3 regions of the Gehongia tenuis genome follow, and region 1 is predicted to be linked to each of the others. Evidence: a T-box and tRNA genes for the amino acid it is inferred to sense, from the RefSeq annotation. Region 1 holds a T-box; the other regions hold tRNA genes.
What was found. A T-box is a leader RNA that pairs with one kind of tRNA and senses whether it is charged. The one in region 1 lies ahead of metG (methionine--tRNA ligase), so its partner is inferred to be a tRNA-Met.
Positions count from the first base shown of each region.

Region 2: it has a tRNA-Met gene. The T-box ahead of metG (methionine--tRNA ligase) is inferred to sense a tRNA for this amino acid. The anticodon was not compared.
Region 3: it has a tRNA-Met gene. The T-box ahead of metG (methionine--tRNA ligase) is inferred to sense a tRNA for this amino acid. The anticodon was not compared.

Region 1 is NZ_JACRSR010000001.1:13,631-17,894, reverse strand. Features, by position in the region: gene metG (methionine--tRNA ligase) at 1-1,776, opposite strand, end outside; T-box leader at 1,806-2,029, opposite strand; gene H8696_RS00090 (2-phosphosulfolactate phosphatase) at 2,079-2,801, opposite strand; gene H8696_RS00085 (spore maturation protein) at 2,874-3,407, opposite strand; gene H8696_RS00080 (nucleoside recognition domain-containing protein) at 3,404-3,985, opposite strand; gene H8696_RS00075 (AbrB/MazE/SpoVT family DNA-binding domain-containing protein) at 4,174-4,264, shown strand, end outside.
Region 2 is NZ_JACRSR010000002.1:15,214-19,477, forward strand. Features, by position in the region: gene H8696_RS06085 (U32 family peptidase) at 1-161, opposite strand, end outside; gene H8696_RS06090 (SDR family NAD(P)-dependent oxidoreductase) at 274-1,053, opposite strand; gene H8696_RS06095 (DUF4234 domain-containing protein) at 1,215-1,661, opposite strand; tRNA gene H8696_RS06100 (tRNA-Met) at 1,874-1,951, opposite strand; gene H8696_RS06105 (Ppx/GppA phosphatase family protein) at 2,030-2,935, opposite strand; gene H8696_RS06110 (S1 RNA-binding domain-containing protein) at 2,980-3,390, opposite strand; gene H8696_RS06115 (FtsB family cell division protein) at 3,477-3,809, opposite strand; gene yabQ (spore cortex biosynthesis protein YabQ) at 3,858-4,226, opposite strand; gene yabP (sporulation protein YabP) at 4,230-4,264, opposite strand, start outside.
Region 3 is NZ_JACRSR010000005.1:78,256-82,519, reverse strand. Features, by position in the region: gene H8696_RS10325 (trans-sulfuration enzyme family protein) at 1-1,073, shown strand, start outside; gene H8696_RS10320 (DUF2161 family putative PD-(D/E)XK-type phosphodiesterase) at 1,128-1,853, shown strand; tRNA gene H8696_RS10315 (tRNA-Met) at 1,914-1,990, shown strand; gene spoIIE (stage II sporulation protein E) at 2,412-4,264, shown strand, end outside.

The DNA.
Region 1 (4,264 bases):
CTTCAAAAGCTTCTCCGAGCCTTCCACCGCCTCGCAGGCGAGGACATTCGCCACCTTCATCTCCACCTTGGCAAAGTCGTCGATGGTGATCTTCCCGTCCTTTTTCGGCTCCTCCGGCCTTTGGGCTTCCTGCTTCCTGGCCGCTTCCTTCTTCTTTTGGGACGCACCCTTGATGTGGGCCTGTCCCGGAGTGATCCCATCGAGGGCCTCCAGTTCCTTCGCCATATCCAGCCGCGGGAACAGGGCCTCGCCCTTCTTCACCTTGGTGCCCGCTGGAATCACGCCGAACTGGCGCACCGTATCCCAAGCGGTCATGTGGCCTTCCTCGATGCCGATCTGCTGAAAGATCTTGGCCGGGGTCTTGGTCATAAACGGGCTGATCAGAATGCCGATGGTGCGGATGGATTCCACCAGGTGCACCATCACCGTCGCCAGCCGCTCCCTTTGCTGTTCGTCCTTGGCCAGGGCCCAGGGCGCCGTCTCATCGATGTACTTGTTGCACCGGGCCACCAGCTTCCAGATCTCCCCCAAAGCGGCGGAGAGCTGCCACTGGTCCATAAGCTCCTCCACCTTCTGGGGCGTGCCCATGCAAAGGTGCTGCAGATCCTTGTCCAACTCGGTGACCGGACCCACGGAGGGGATGCTGCCATCAAAGTACTTCTCCATCATGGCCACCGTGCGGCTGACCAGGTTGCCAAGGTCATTGGCCAAATCCGTGTTGATGCGCTTGATGAGAATCTCGTTGGTGAAAACGCCATCGCTGCCAAGAGGCATCTCCCGGAGCAGGAAATAGCGGATAGCATCCAGGCCGTACCGTTCCACCAGCACCACCGGGTCGATAACGTTGCCCTTGGATTTGGACATTTTCTCCCCGCCGTCCAGGATCAGCCAGCCGTGGCCGTACACCTGCTTGGGGAGGGGCAGACCCAAGGCCATGAGCACGATAGGCCAGATGATGGTGTGAAAGCGAACGATCTCCTTGCCCACCAAATGTACGTCCGCCGGCCAGTATTTTTTGAATTTGCTGTCGTCTTCGCCCAAATAGCCAAGGGCCGTGATGTAGTTCGTCAAGGCGTCCAGCCACACGTACACCACGTGTCCCGGGTCGAACTCCACCGGGATGCCCCAGGAGAAGGAGGTGCGGGACACGGCCAGATCCTCCAGACCGGGCAGCAGGAAATTGTTCAGCATCTCGTTCCTGCGGGAAACCGGCTGAATGAAATCGGGATGGGTGTTGATGTATTCGATCAGGCGGTCCTGATACTTGGACAGGCGGAGAAAATAGGACTCCTCCTTCACCCGTTCCACCGGCCGCCCGCAGTCGGGGCATTTGCCGTCCACCAGCTGCCGCTCCAGCCAGAAGGATTCGCAGGGGCTGCAGTACCAGCCCTCGTACTCGCTCTTGTAGATATCGCCCTGATCATACAGGCGCTTGAAGATCTTCTGAACCGCCTGCATATGCCGGGGCTCCGTCGTGCGAATGAAATCGTCGTAGGAGATATCCATCAGCTTCCAAAGATCCTTGATGGAAGCCACGATGCCGTCCACATAGTCGATGGGCTCCATGCCCTTCTCCCGGGCAATTCGTTCGATCTTCTGGCCGTGCTCATCGGTGCCGGTCAAAAACATCACGTCATAACCGGTCAGCCGCTTGAAACGGGCAATGGCATCCGCCGCCGTGGTGCAGTAGGCGTTGCCGATATGCAGCTTGTTCGACGGATAATAGATGGGGGTCGTTACATAAAAAGTGTTCTTTTCCATGCCTGTCCTCCTTATCTTCGTAAAAAAACAAAACCCCACCCCCCTGTAGGGGCGAGGTTCAACTCGCGGTACCACCCTGCTTTCCCGCATTCGGGCTTATGGGCGACCATCATCGCCGCACGCTGTCACGGGCGTTCCCGGCAGGGCCTAAAAGCTTCGGCCCCGCGGTTCAGGGACCATGTTCCTCCTGCTGGCCGCCGCCGGCTTGCACCCTCCCGGCTCGCTCAAGGCGCCTTGGCAAAAGTACTCTTCCCGTCATCACCTTTTTAAGATATGCTGCTAGTTTATCCTATTATATCGAGGCTATACCCTCTTTGTCAATGCGCACGAATGGCGCCGTCCTCATCGTAACTGGGAACCACGTCCAGCTTGTTCTGGGTGAAGCAGTAGGTAAGGTCGTCGAAACCCAGTTCCACCAGCCGCCGATAGTGGCCGCAATGCAGCAGCAGATCCTCGGGATGGCGCTTGTACTGATCGTAAAGGAACAGCGCGTTATAGCCAAGATCGTCCAGTTCCAGCTTTACGCCCAGCTCCCGAAGCTCCGCAATGATGGAGCCTGCGGCCATCACATCGTCCAGTGAGAATCGTTCCGCCGTACCGGAACACACGATGGCGATCTCGTCCTCATCCCGGACCCTGTCTGCCACCGCACGAGCGTTCAGATAGGCTCCCACCAGAATCCTTCTGGCTCCGCTGGTTCTCGCCCGGCGAATGGCCCGGGTGCCGTTGGTGGTGGTCGCCACGATAACCTTGCCCCGAACCTTCTCCCCGCTGTATTCCAGGGGTGAATTCCCAAGATCAAAACCCGGGATCAAAAGAGCGTTTCGCTCCCCGCCCAGCAGCACATTCTCCCGGCCGAGCCGGCCTCCCATCTTGAGGGCCTCCTCCACATCCTCCACCGGAATCACTTCCCTGGCGCCGTTGCTGAGGGCCGTCACCATACAGCTGGTGGCCCGAAGCACATCAATCACAATGGCCGTACGGTCACGAACGCATCGCTCCACCAAATTGGCATGGGTTGAAAAAACGTCCACTCTCATCTCTTATCTGCCTCCCAATTTTCTTGGCCGTAGGTCCCATTATACGACAACTTTGCACCAAGAACAAGGCTTTTATAGCCCAAACATGGTCTTGCAGAGAAATGCAGCAAACACGATCCCCACGAATTCACTGAGCATGGATACGGGCACGGTGTAGCGGGTTTTCTTCACACCCACGTAACCAAAGTAGAGACCCACCGCGTAAAGAATGGTCTCGGAGGAGCCCATTACCGTGGACGCCAGCCGTCCAGTGTAGGAGTCGGGGCCCACCGCCTCTACAAGCTGGGTAAAAATGGCCGTGGCGCCGCTTCCGGAGAAGGGCCGCATGAGCAGAAGGGGCCCCAGATCCATGGGGATCCCCACGAAGGAAAGCAGCGGAGCCAAAAGGCTCACCAGCGCATCCAGCGCACCGGAGCTTTTCAGCATCTCGACCGCCACCAGCATGGCTACAAGATAGGGCAGAATGGTGATCACGGTGGACAGCCCTTCCTTGGCGCCCTCAATGAAGGTGTCGAAGATGGGAACCCGCTTCACCATGCCGTAGATGACCACAAAGGCAATGAAGAAGGCCACGAAGCCGCCGGATATGTAAGTTACCAGCTTCATCGGCCTCTCCTCCCCGCCATGATCTTGCCAAGAATGATGGCAAGCACCGTATTGACCAGGGTGACCAGAAGGGTGCTGCCGATGATCTCCGCCGGCGCCGCGCTTCCAGCGGCTCTTCGGATTCCGATGATGGTCATGGGGATGAGCTGAATGGAGGAGGCGTTCACGATGAGCAGCATGCACATGTCATGGGTGGCCGTATCTTTATGGGGATTGAGCCGCTGCAGCTCCTCCATGGCCTTGAGCCCATAGGGCGTGGCCGCGCCGCCCATGCCCAGCACGTTGGCCAGAAGGTTCATGGAGATGTGTCCCATGGCGGGATGATTTTTAGGTACGCCGGAAAAGAGCCGCGCCATCAGCGGCCGCATCTTCTTTGCAATAGCCTCCACCAGTCCGGCCCGCTCCGCAATTTTTAGAACCCCCAGCCAAAGGGCGTACACGCCAAGGAGCGTCACCGCCACCTCCACGCTGGCCGACGCCCCGTCCAGCGCACCATCGGTCACCAGATCCAGTCTTCCGCTCAAAAGGGCGAACACGATGCTGGCCAAAATCATGCTGCCCCAAAGTGCATTCATCATAGACAATCTCCTCCACCTAAAACTATGTATGCTGGAGGGATTTTCAGAACCTTACAGATAGTCTTGTATTTTTCCTGTTTTACTGTATGAATTCCATTTTATAGAAAAATATTCATTGACTTTTTCCATAATGCTTGGTATGATAACCTCATCAATAATGTCGAATTTTGACTTAGGAGGCGAACTTTATGAAATCGACGGGTATTGTGAGAAAAGTGGACGAGTTGGGACGTGTGGTTATTCCGATCGAGCTTAGACGGACGTTGAACATTGAGATCA
Region 2 (4,264 bases), on a different contig from region 1:
TAATCCACGGCCCTTGGCAGGCCCTCCTCATCAAAGTTGGATGCCGACGCCCTGGCATTAAAACCCTGCGCACCCAGGTAAACCGCATCCGCACCGCTCTGCACCGCCGCCGTCATAGCATCCCAGCTCCCTGCCGGTGCCAACAATTCCGGTAATCTCATAGCCGCCTCCTTATTCCTGCCCTTTCATTATAGGCTCCCCGGATCAAAAACGCAAAAATACCCATAAAAATTGCGCCACCGGATAAATCCGAATGGCGCAATCCGTACTATGTTACGGGCGCTGTCCCATACCGCCCTCCAAGGTGATGGTCTCGCCGGACATATATTTGAAATCCCGGGACCCCAGATGGACACAGACGCGGCCTATATCGATTTCCGGATCACCAAAACGGCCCATAGGCACGGCCCGCAGATTTTTCTCATAGGCTTCGGGATAGCCCTTCTTAAAATTCTCCAGCTGAGAAGTCATGGCCAAAGGACAAACCACATTGACATTGATATTGTCCTTGCCCCACTCCGTGGCCGCCACCCGGGAAAGTCCGCGGATACCCTCCTTAGCCGCCGCATAGGAGCTTTGTCCGGCATTGCCGAACAATCCTGCGCCCGATGCAAAATTAATCACGGAACCCTCCGTTTCCTTCAAATAGGGATAGCATTCACGCATATAATAGAAGGTCGCATACAATCCTGAATAGATACCCAGATCAAAATGATCCTTGGACTGCATGGAAAGCGGAATCCCTGATGCAGAAGCCTGAGCATTGTTGATCAGAACGTCAATTCTTCCAAAAGTATCTATGGTCTTTTGGACCACTTCCTTGACGATATCTTCCGATTCATCGCTGGGTGTCACCTCCGCCTGCAAAGCCAGAACTTTGATCCCATATAAACGCTCCAACTCCTCCTTGGCATCCAGAAGCTTCTGCTCATTTCTCCCCGTCAAGACCAGATCGGCGCCTTCCTTGGCATAAGCCACAGCGATTCCATAGCCGATGGATTTCGCCTTGCCACCGCCGGTGATAATCGCGACTTTTCCATCAAAGATACCCATAATACTCCATCTCCTTTGTCAATCTTAAGCTTCCACCGCTACTATACTTCATCGTTAAATATTTGTCAAACTATAGTATGCCCTTTTCACCCATGATTTATAAAAAAGAGTCTGGACAACGTCCAAACTCTTTTTCTGGATTGTCGGTTCAAAAAACGGAATCAACCGTTCACATTGTAGTTTTCGGACAGCAGATTCATGGCCTTCAAAAGCTTATGAAGATAAATGAAAGGACCGACGATAATGAACGCTCCCAGCACATTCCATCCCCAGAAGGAACCCGCGCTGAAAGGGTAGCCAATATTACGCCGCAACAACTCATTGCCAATACGACCGCTGATTTTGTGAAACCATACAAAGTATCCAATGCCCAGAGTGATCCAGGAGACCAGAAAAATAAGCAGGCAGTAATGCATGGTCCGCTTTCCATCATAGCGGCTGGCGATTACGTTAATATCATTGGAAATGGATGACATGACTACGATGCCATAGATGCCGAGGGTCACGATGGACAAAAGAATGTACTTGAGCAGGCCCCTGTTCGTCCTCAATTGTCCAACAGGTGCGGTTGAGCCCTGCTGATTGGGTTGAACTACATTGGTCTCCATCTCTTTTACCTCCCTTAAGTATCTATTATGATCCCCCTAGCCACGGGGTAGGACAACGGTGTGAATGGGAGAAATATCAACTATTCTTATAATACTATGGGCCACTAAATATTACAAGTATTCCAGTCAATACTAATTATAGTAATAATACTGATGCCAGAAAACGACAAAAAAAATTACTCCATTGAGAACCTCAATGGAGTAACCGGAGATGGTTGCGGGGGTGGGATTTGAACCACACGACCTCCGGGTTATGAGCCCGACGAGCTACCAGACTGCTCTACCCCGCGTCAATCATCGCCCTCTCACGAGAGCAATATCTATTTTATCAATAGCATGGCATCTTGTCAAGAAATAAATCATCAACTTCAACATTTAATTTTTCCCAGCAGATATCCTTCCATAGAACCGCGGTCGCTGATGCGTAAAACATTGGTCTCACTATACCGCATAAAGGAAGCAAGGATAACGATACCCGGCACAATGGCTCTGGCACGCTGGGGCATCAGTCCCCTGACATGCCGGCGTTCCTCCAGGTCCATAGCTGCAAGGCGGCGCGCCCATTCTTCCATTCTCCGCAAGGATATCAGGCAGCCCTGAATCTTTTTGGAATCATAGACCGCCAGGCCCTGATCCATCGATGCAATACTGGCTGCTGTACCGCCGACCGCAGTCCAAACATCAATATTTTGTTCCGCAAGATTGGGGAGCTGCCGATCCAGAGTATTCCGCACCCAGCTTTGGATTTTGGTTATGCCCTCATCACCGGGACGGTCCGGGAGATCCAGCGCATCCTGAGCTCGCACTGCGCCAAGCTGCAGGCTTTTTTGCAGCACCAATTTCCCCTTTTGACCAACGATCACCTCAAGGCTGCCGCCTCCAAGATCCAGCACACCGCCATCCTGATCATCCAGTGCGCCCCGGTAGGCCAGTTCCGCTTCCTGCTCCCCTGAGAGAATCTCCAGTTTGAGCCCTGTGCGCGCCTGGAGGCGGCCGCAGAATTCCTCACGATTTACGGCATCCCGCATGGCCGATGTGGCATAGATATCCATACCTTCCGGTCTTAAAGAAAACGCTTTTTGCTGAAGCTGGGAGATGCCGTCCAGGGTTCGGTTCATGGGCTCCTCCCCCAGCCGGCCTGCACGATCCACGCCATCTCCCAGTCGAGTGACCACCACATCCTTCAGCAATGTGGTCCAACCCTGTCGAGTTCGTTCGGCAACCAAAAGCTTTACACCATGGGAGCCCACATCTATGACAGCTCTTCTATTCATGAATGCCTCCAACAAAAAAACGTTCCCGAAGGAACGTTTTTCAATCATCGTTTCGCGTATCCGCTGCGCTTATGATCCTGGCTGCGCTTCACGTCCAGCAGTCTTTCCTCGCTGTCCTTCATGAATTTGCTCATCAAATCCTCAAAGGAAGCGGGTCCAGACGACGCATTGGAACGGCTGCTCCGCCAATCAATATCCATGGGCTTACTGGAAGGCTTCTTGGGCGGATTGGCCTTCTTGATGGAAAGGCTGATCTTGCCGTTATGGCCGGGCAGCACCTTCACCTTGACCGTATCGCCAACCTTCAAAAAGTCGTTGATATCGCGGACATAGGCGTCGGCAACCTCCGAAATATGCACCATGCCCGATTCTCCGTCCGGCAACCGCACAAACGCACCAAACGCGGCGATCCCCGTAACGGTACCCTCCAAAATCGTTCCTTCTTCGACGGCCACAAATATCCCCCTTCGTAACCCCTTCAGTTGTTCCTAACTTTATTTATTATAGAAAGACAAGGCCCGCTTTGTCAAGCGGTTCCAAATCATTCACCGGTATTGTCACCCTGGAGATCCTGCCCATTTTTCGGTAAAAAGACAATCTCCCCATCCTTCACCCAGCCCAGCTGCTGACGGGCCGCCTGTTCGATGTATTCGTCGCTGGAGGTGGAATCAATGGTCCGTTCAATCCGTTCGTTTTCCATCTGGGCTTCCTCAATCTGCGCATTGATGCCAGCCATGGTTTTCTTCTGTTCACCCATCTGGATTTGCTGCTGTACCAGCGTTACCGTCACATAAACGGCAATAAGGCACGCCACGATGGGTTTCCAGTGTTTTCGGATCTTTTGAACAAGCTGCATGTATCTCCGGCCCTTCATAAAAGATGTGTCCTTATCGAATTCGACGCATTCTCTCGAATTCCTTCATTAACGAAAAATTCGTTGTATGAAGGGCCAGTGAGCCACCTTGCGCAGTGCCCTTTTGAGAAAACTGACCAATTGACCGCCCATCCAGCGGAGAGCCGAGGATATACCAAGAGCATAGAGCAGTCCGCCAAGTCCAAATCCCAGCAGAGCAAAGAAACGAATCTCCCGCTGGTCCCCCACATACAGCACCACAAAAGCCACCGCAACCGCCAGAACCCAGAACAGCAGATCCATCAACCCAGTCATGAACGCTTTAAAATGAAAGACGTGGCTGATTCCACGGAAAAGATCGTATACGAACCCCATCACCAATCCTGCGTATACCGCCGCCATAAAAACCGCCGGCTGATTGTAAGTGGAAAACAACATGGTTTATTTAAACAGCCTGGAAAACAGCCCGCCTTTGC
Region 3 (4,264 bases), on a different contig from region 1:
TATGTGTTCCCATCTATCAAACCACCACTTATAAGCATCCCAGCCTGTCCGAATCCTGCGGATATGACTATTCAAGAATCCAGAACCCCACCCGCCAGGCGCTGGAGGAGACCATCGCCATGCTAGAGGAGGGAACCCATGGGTTCGCCTACACCACCGGCCTTGCGGCGGATATGGCCGTGTTCTCTCTGCTTTCCGCCGGGGATCATGCCGTTATCTCCGATGACGTGTATGGCGGCACCTACCGCATGATTGAGAAGATCTGGTCCCGCTATAAGGTTGAATTCACCTTTGTGGACCCCGGCAATCTTGATGCCATCGAAGCGGCGATGAGACCCAATACCAAGCTGGTGTTTGTGGAGACGCCCACCAATCCCACCATGAAGGTCGCGGATATCGCGGCCATCGCCAAGATCGCCAAAGCACATGGCGCTTATACGGTTGTGGACAACACCTTTTTGACCCCCTATTTGCAAAAACCCCTGAATCTGGGTGCCGATATTGTACTGCACAGCGCCACCAAGTTCCTGGGCGGACATCATGACACCATGGCCGGGCTCATCGTGGTCAAAGATCCCGAATTGGCCGAGCACTTTAAGCTCATGGTGGGCACCGAGGGTGCGGGCCTTGCGCCTTTGGACAGCTGGCTGATCCTTCGGGGTATAAAGACCTTGGCCCTTCGCATGCAGCGCCACGAGGAGAACACCCGGAAAGTGGCCGAATGGCTGCGGAACCATCCCCGGGTGGAGAAAGTGTACTATGTGGGTTTCCCCGATCATCCCGGCTATGAGATTTCCAGCCGCCAGGCCAGCGGTTTTGGCGGCATGCTTTCCTTCACCGTGGACAGCGTGGAGACGGTGCATCGGGTGATCGAGAATGTGAAGATGATCATGTTTGCGGAAAGCCTCGGCGGAACCGAGACACTGATCACCTATCCCCTGACGCAGACCCATGCTTCCGTGCCTGAGGAGGCCAGGCTGAAGCTGGGCATTACCGATCGTTTTATGCGCCTTTCCGTGGGTATTGAGGACGTTCAGGACATTATCGACGACCTTGCTCAGGCTTTGAATTAAGATAGCAGGGGCTTGTGATGATCACAGGCCCCTGTTTCTAGTATAGGAGAGAATATGGATCCAGCATACCGGAAAGTGAAATCCTGCCCAAGCCGCCTGAAAAATGAGCGGGATCTTTATGTGCCAGTACGACAGTTTTGGCAGGCTCAGGGCTATGATGTGAAAGCGGAAGTCAACTACGTGGATGTCCTGGCGGTAAGGGACAACCACATGGTGGCCATTGAACTCAAACTCAATATCAACTTTGATCTGCTCTTACAAGCCAGCAACCGGCAGCAGTACATGGACTACGTCTATGTGGCGGTGCCCAAGCGGGGCAGAACCCTCTACACCGCCCGGTGGCAGAAGATTTGTGCTCTGCTGAAGCGTCTTGGCATCGGTTTGCTCCTTGTGGGCGAGGATATGCTGGGTGAGCTTGCGGTACAGCTGATGTTTGAAGCCAAAGCCGTGGATTCGGTCCAGCGCTTCAATCCCCGGCGCAGAACCAAGATCTTTGAAGAATTTTCCGGCCGGGAAGGGGACGTCAACGTGGGAGGCAGCGTGGGCGTGCCCATCATGACCGTCTATCGGCAAAAATCCTTCCTGGTGGCCAAAGCCCTGGCGCAGGGTCCTCAAACCCTGAGACAGCTGCGGGCACGGAATCTGCTGGCCTGTGAAACCGTCCTGCAGAAGAATGCCTATGGCTGGTTTGTCCGGGTGGGCCGCGGCAGCTATGCCCTCAGTGAGAAGGGCAGGGAAGCCTTGGGTACATGGAATGAAGACCTATCCCATGAGGAATAATTAGAAAAGTATTGACACGGGGCTTGGACAATGTTAAAATAATCACCGTGTCAACAACATGGCGGCGTAGCTCAGTTGGCTAGAGCATACGGTTCATACCCGTAGTGTCGGTGGTTCGACCCCACTCGCCGCTACCATGTCGGGACAAGCATTTGCTTGTCCCGTTTTTTTATGCCTATTGTGCTGTTTCCTTGCAATGGCCTATGAATAGAATCAGAACCGCAAACCTGGACCGAAAGCGCATTCATCAAGACAGCTGTGGCGGACATCGTCCCGGATGGGATTTTAAAAGGCGAGTCAGGAGCGGCTGGCAATATGTTTACATAACGCAATCCGTGATCCTAGATTCCAGAGAAAATCTTGCAAAATAAATCCCTTGGGATTCGCGTGCGAAAACATGGGAAATATCCCGAACAGGCGGGATTGAATGGGATACCTGATGAGAAAGAGACGCTTGTGTCGCACGATTGGGTCTTTCCGGTACCACCAGTTGACAAAATGCCGTCGACCGATCCCCTTATAATGAAGTAGAAATCAAGTAAAAGGGGATTGTGGGTCATGTCCGTTATACGAATGAAAACATCCAGGACGCCATTTGTTCTGCGCCGTGAGGTGCTCTGGGAGGCGCTTTGGCTGGTAATAAGCCTGTTTTTGGGACAGGCGTCCATGATGGGCGCCGCGGGCAGTTTTGGCGCGGCGGCGGTTGCCGCGGCCATGCTTGCGGGAACGCCGGTGTATCCCATGGCCATTGGCGCGGCTTTGGGCGCCGTCATCGGCGGAGGCTTTGGCGCATGGAGCGATGCGTTGGTGCCTGTCATGCTGGCCGCCACCCACTTTGGCCTGCGGCATATCAAGCGCAAGCCCACCCTTGGCTTTGTGGCGGTGTTTTTTGTGGTGCTCTATCTGCCGCGGATGCTTTTTGCTTCCCCGCTGGTGTTCGATAAATTGGTCACCCTGGCGGCAGCGGGTATGGGCGGGCTGATGATCTTCGTGTTCCAGGGTGCGTTGAGAGCCATTAAGGACACCAAACGCAACTTTCTGACGGCGGAGGAAACAGCCTATCTGCTTATCTTTGCCGGGGTGCTGTTTCTGGGCCTTGATATCACGCTGTGGGGCGTTCATCTCAGAAACATCCTTGCCTTCACACTGGTCCTGTCGGCGGGCTTCGTGGCGGGACCGGGCATCGCCGGCGGGAGCGCTATTCTGCTGTCCATGCTCTTTGTGCTTTCCGGCAAGATGGATGCTGCCACCATGGCCAGTTTTTGCGCCAGTGCCTTTGTAGCGGGTGCGGCGCGGCCCCTCAAGCGCTGGGGTATGATGTTTTGCTTTATTCTCACCAATACGGTGATCACGTTTTTTCTCAACTCGTCCACGCAGGTGCTGCTCTCCCTGGCGGATATGCTGTGTGCCGCCGCTTTTTTCGCAGTGATCCCCAAGAACTGGATGGACAAGCTGTCGGTGTATATGGATGGCAGCGCCCAGCGTGCGCTCCGCCAGCAGCAGGTCATGAACCGAACACAGCGTATGGGGGTGACACGGCTCAGGGAGTTCTCCGGAATCTTTGGTCAGATGGGGGATGCCTTCGAGGAGATGGTTACCCAGGTGCCGCCCAAACAGCCCGCCCTCAAGCGCGTGGCCTACTGCGCCTGCCGGGGCTGTGCCAAGGCAAGCTGGTGCTGGCGGGAGAGCGCCCCCTATGCGGCGCCGCCCATTCAGCTCCTCTGGGAGCGCATTCAAAAGCAGGGAATCGGAAGCACGATCATGGCTCCGGAGGCTTTCCAAAAGCAGTGCTACCGCCTAAATCAGCTTATCAAGGTTATGGAGGACGTGACGGCTGAGGAACGCTCCCGCAAGGAATGGGAGGATCATCTGGTACAAAGCCGGATGCTGGTGGGTCAGCAGCTGAAAGGCGTGGGCAACGTGGTCCGGGGCCTGGCCGAGGAGCTCGATCTATCCATCCGTTTTGATCCTGCCAAGGAAATGCGCATCGTTCAGGAGCTGGACAAGGACGGCGTTTACTGCAAGCAGGTGTGCGTTCAGCAAACCGTCGGCGGCAGATTCAGTGTATTTCTGGAGGTGCCTTCCTGCCGCACGCCGGTGAGCTGCCACAAGCGGGTGGTGCAGGCGGTGAGTGCCGCCATGGAACGGCCCATGCGCATCGCTCAAGGCCCCTGCCGGCCCCAGATGGGGACCTGTGAGATCATCTTGGAGGAAGCGCCGGTCTACGAGGTGATGACGGGCATCGCCAGAAGAGCGCTGGACGAGGTGTCCGGGGACAGCTATTCCTTTGGACAGCTCCGGGACGGCCGGTATCTCATGGCACTCTCGGATGGTATGGGCTCCGGTCCAAGGGCTCAGAAGGAATCGGCGGCCACCCTATCCCTGCTGGAACAGTTCTATGAATCGGGCTT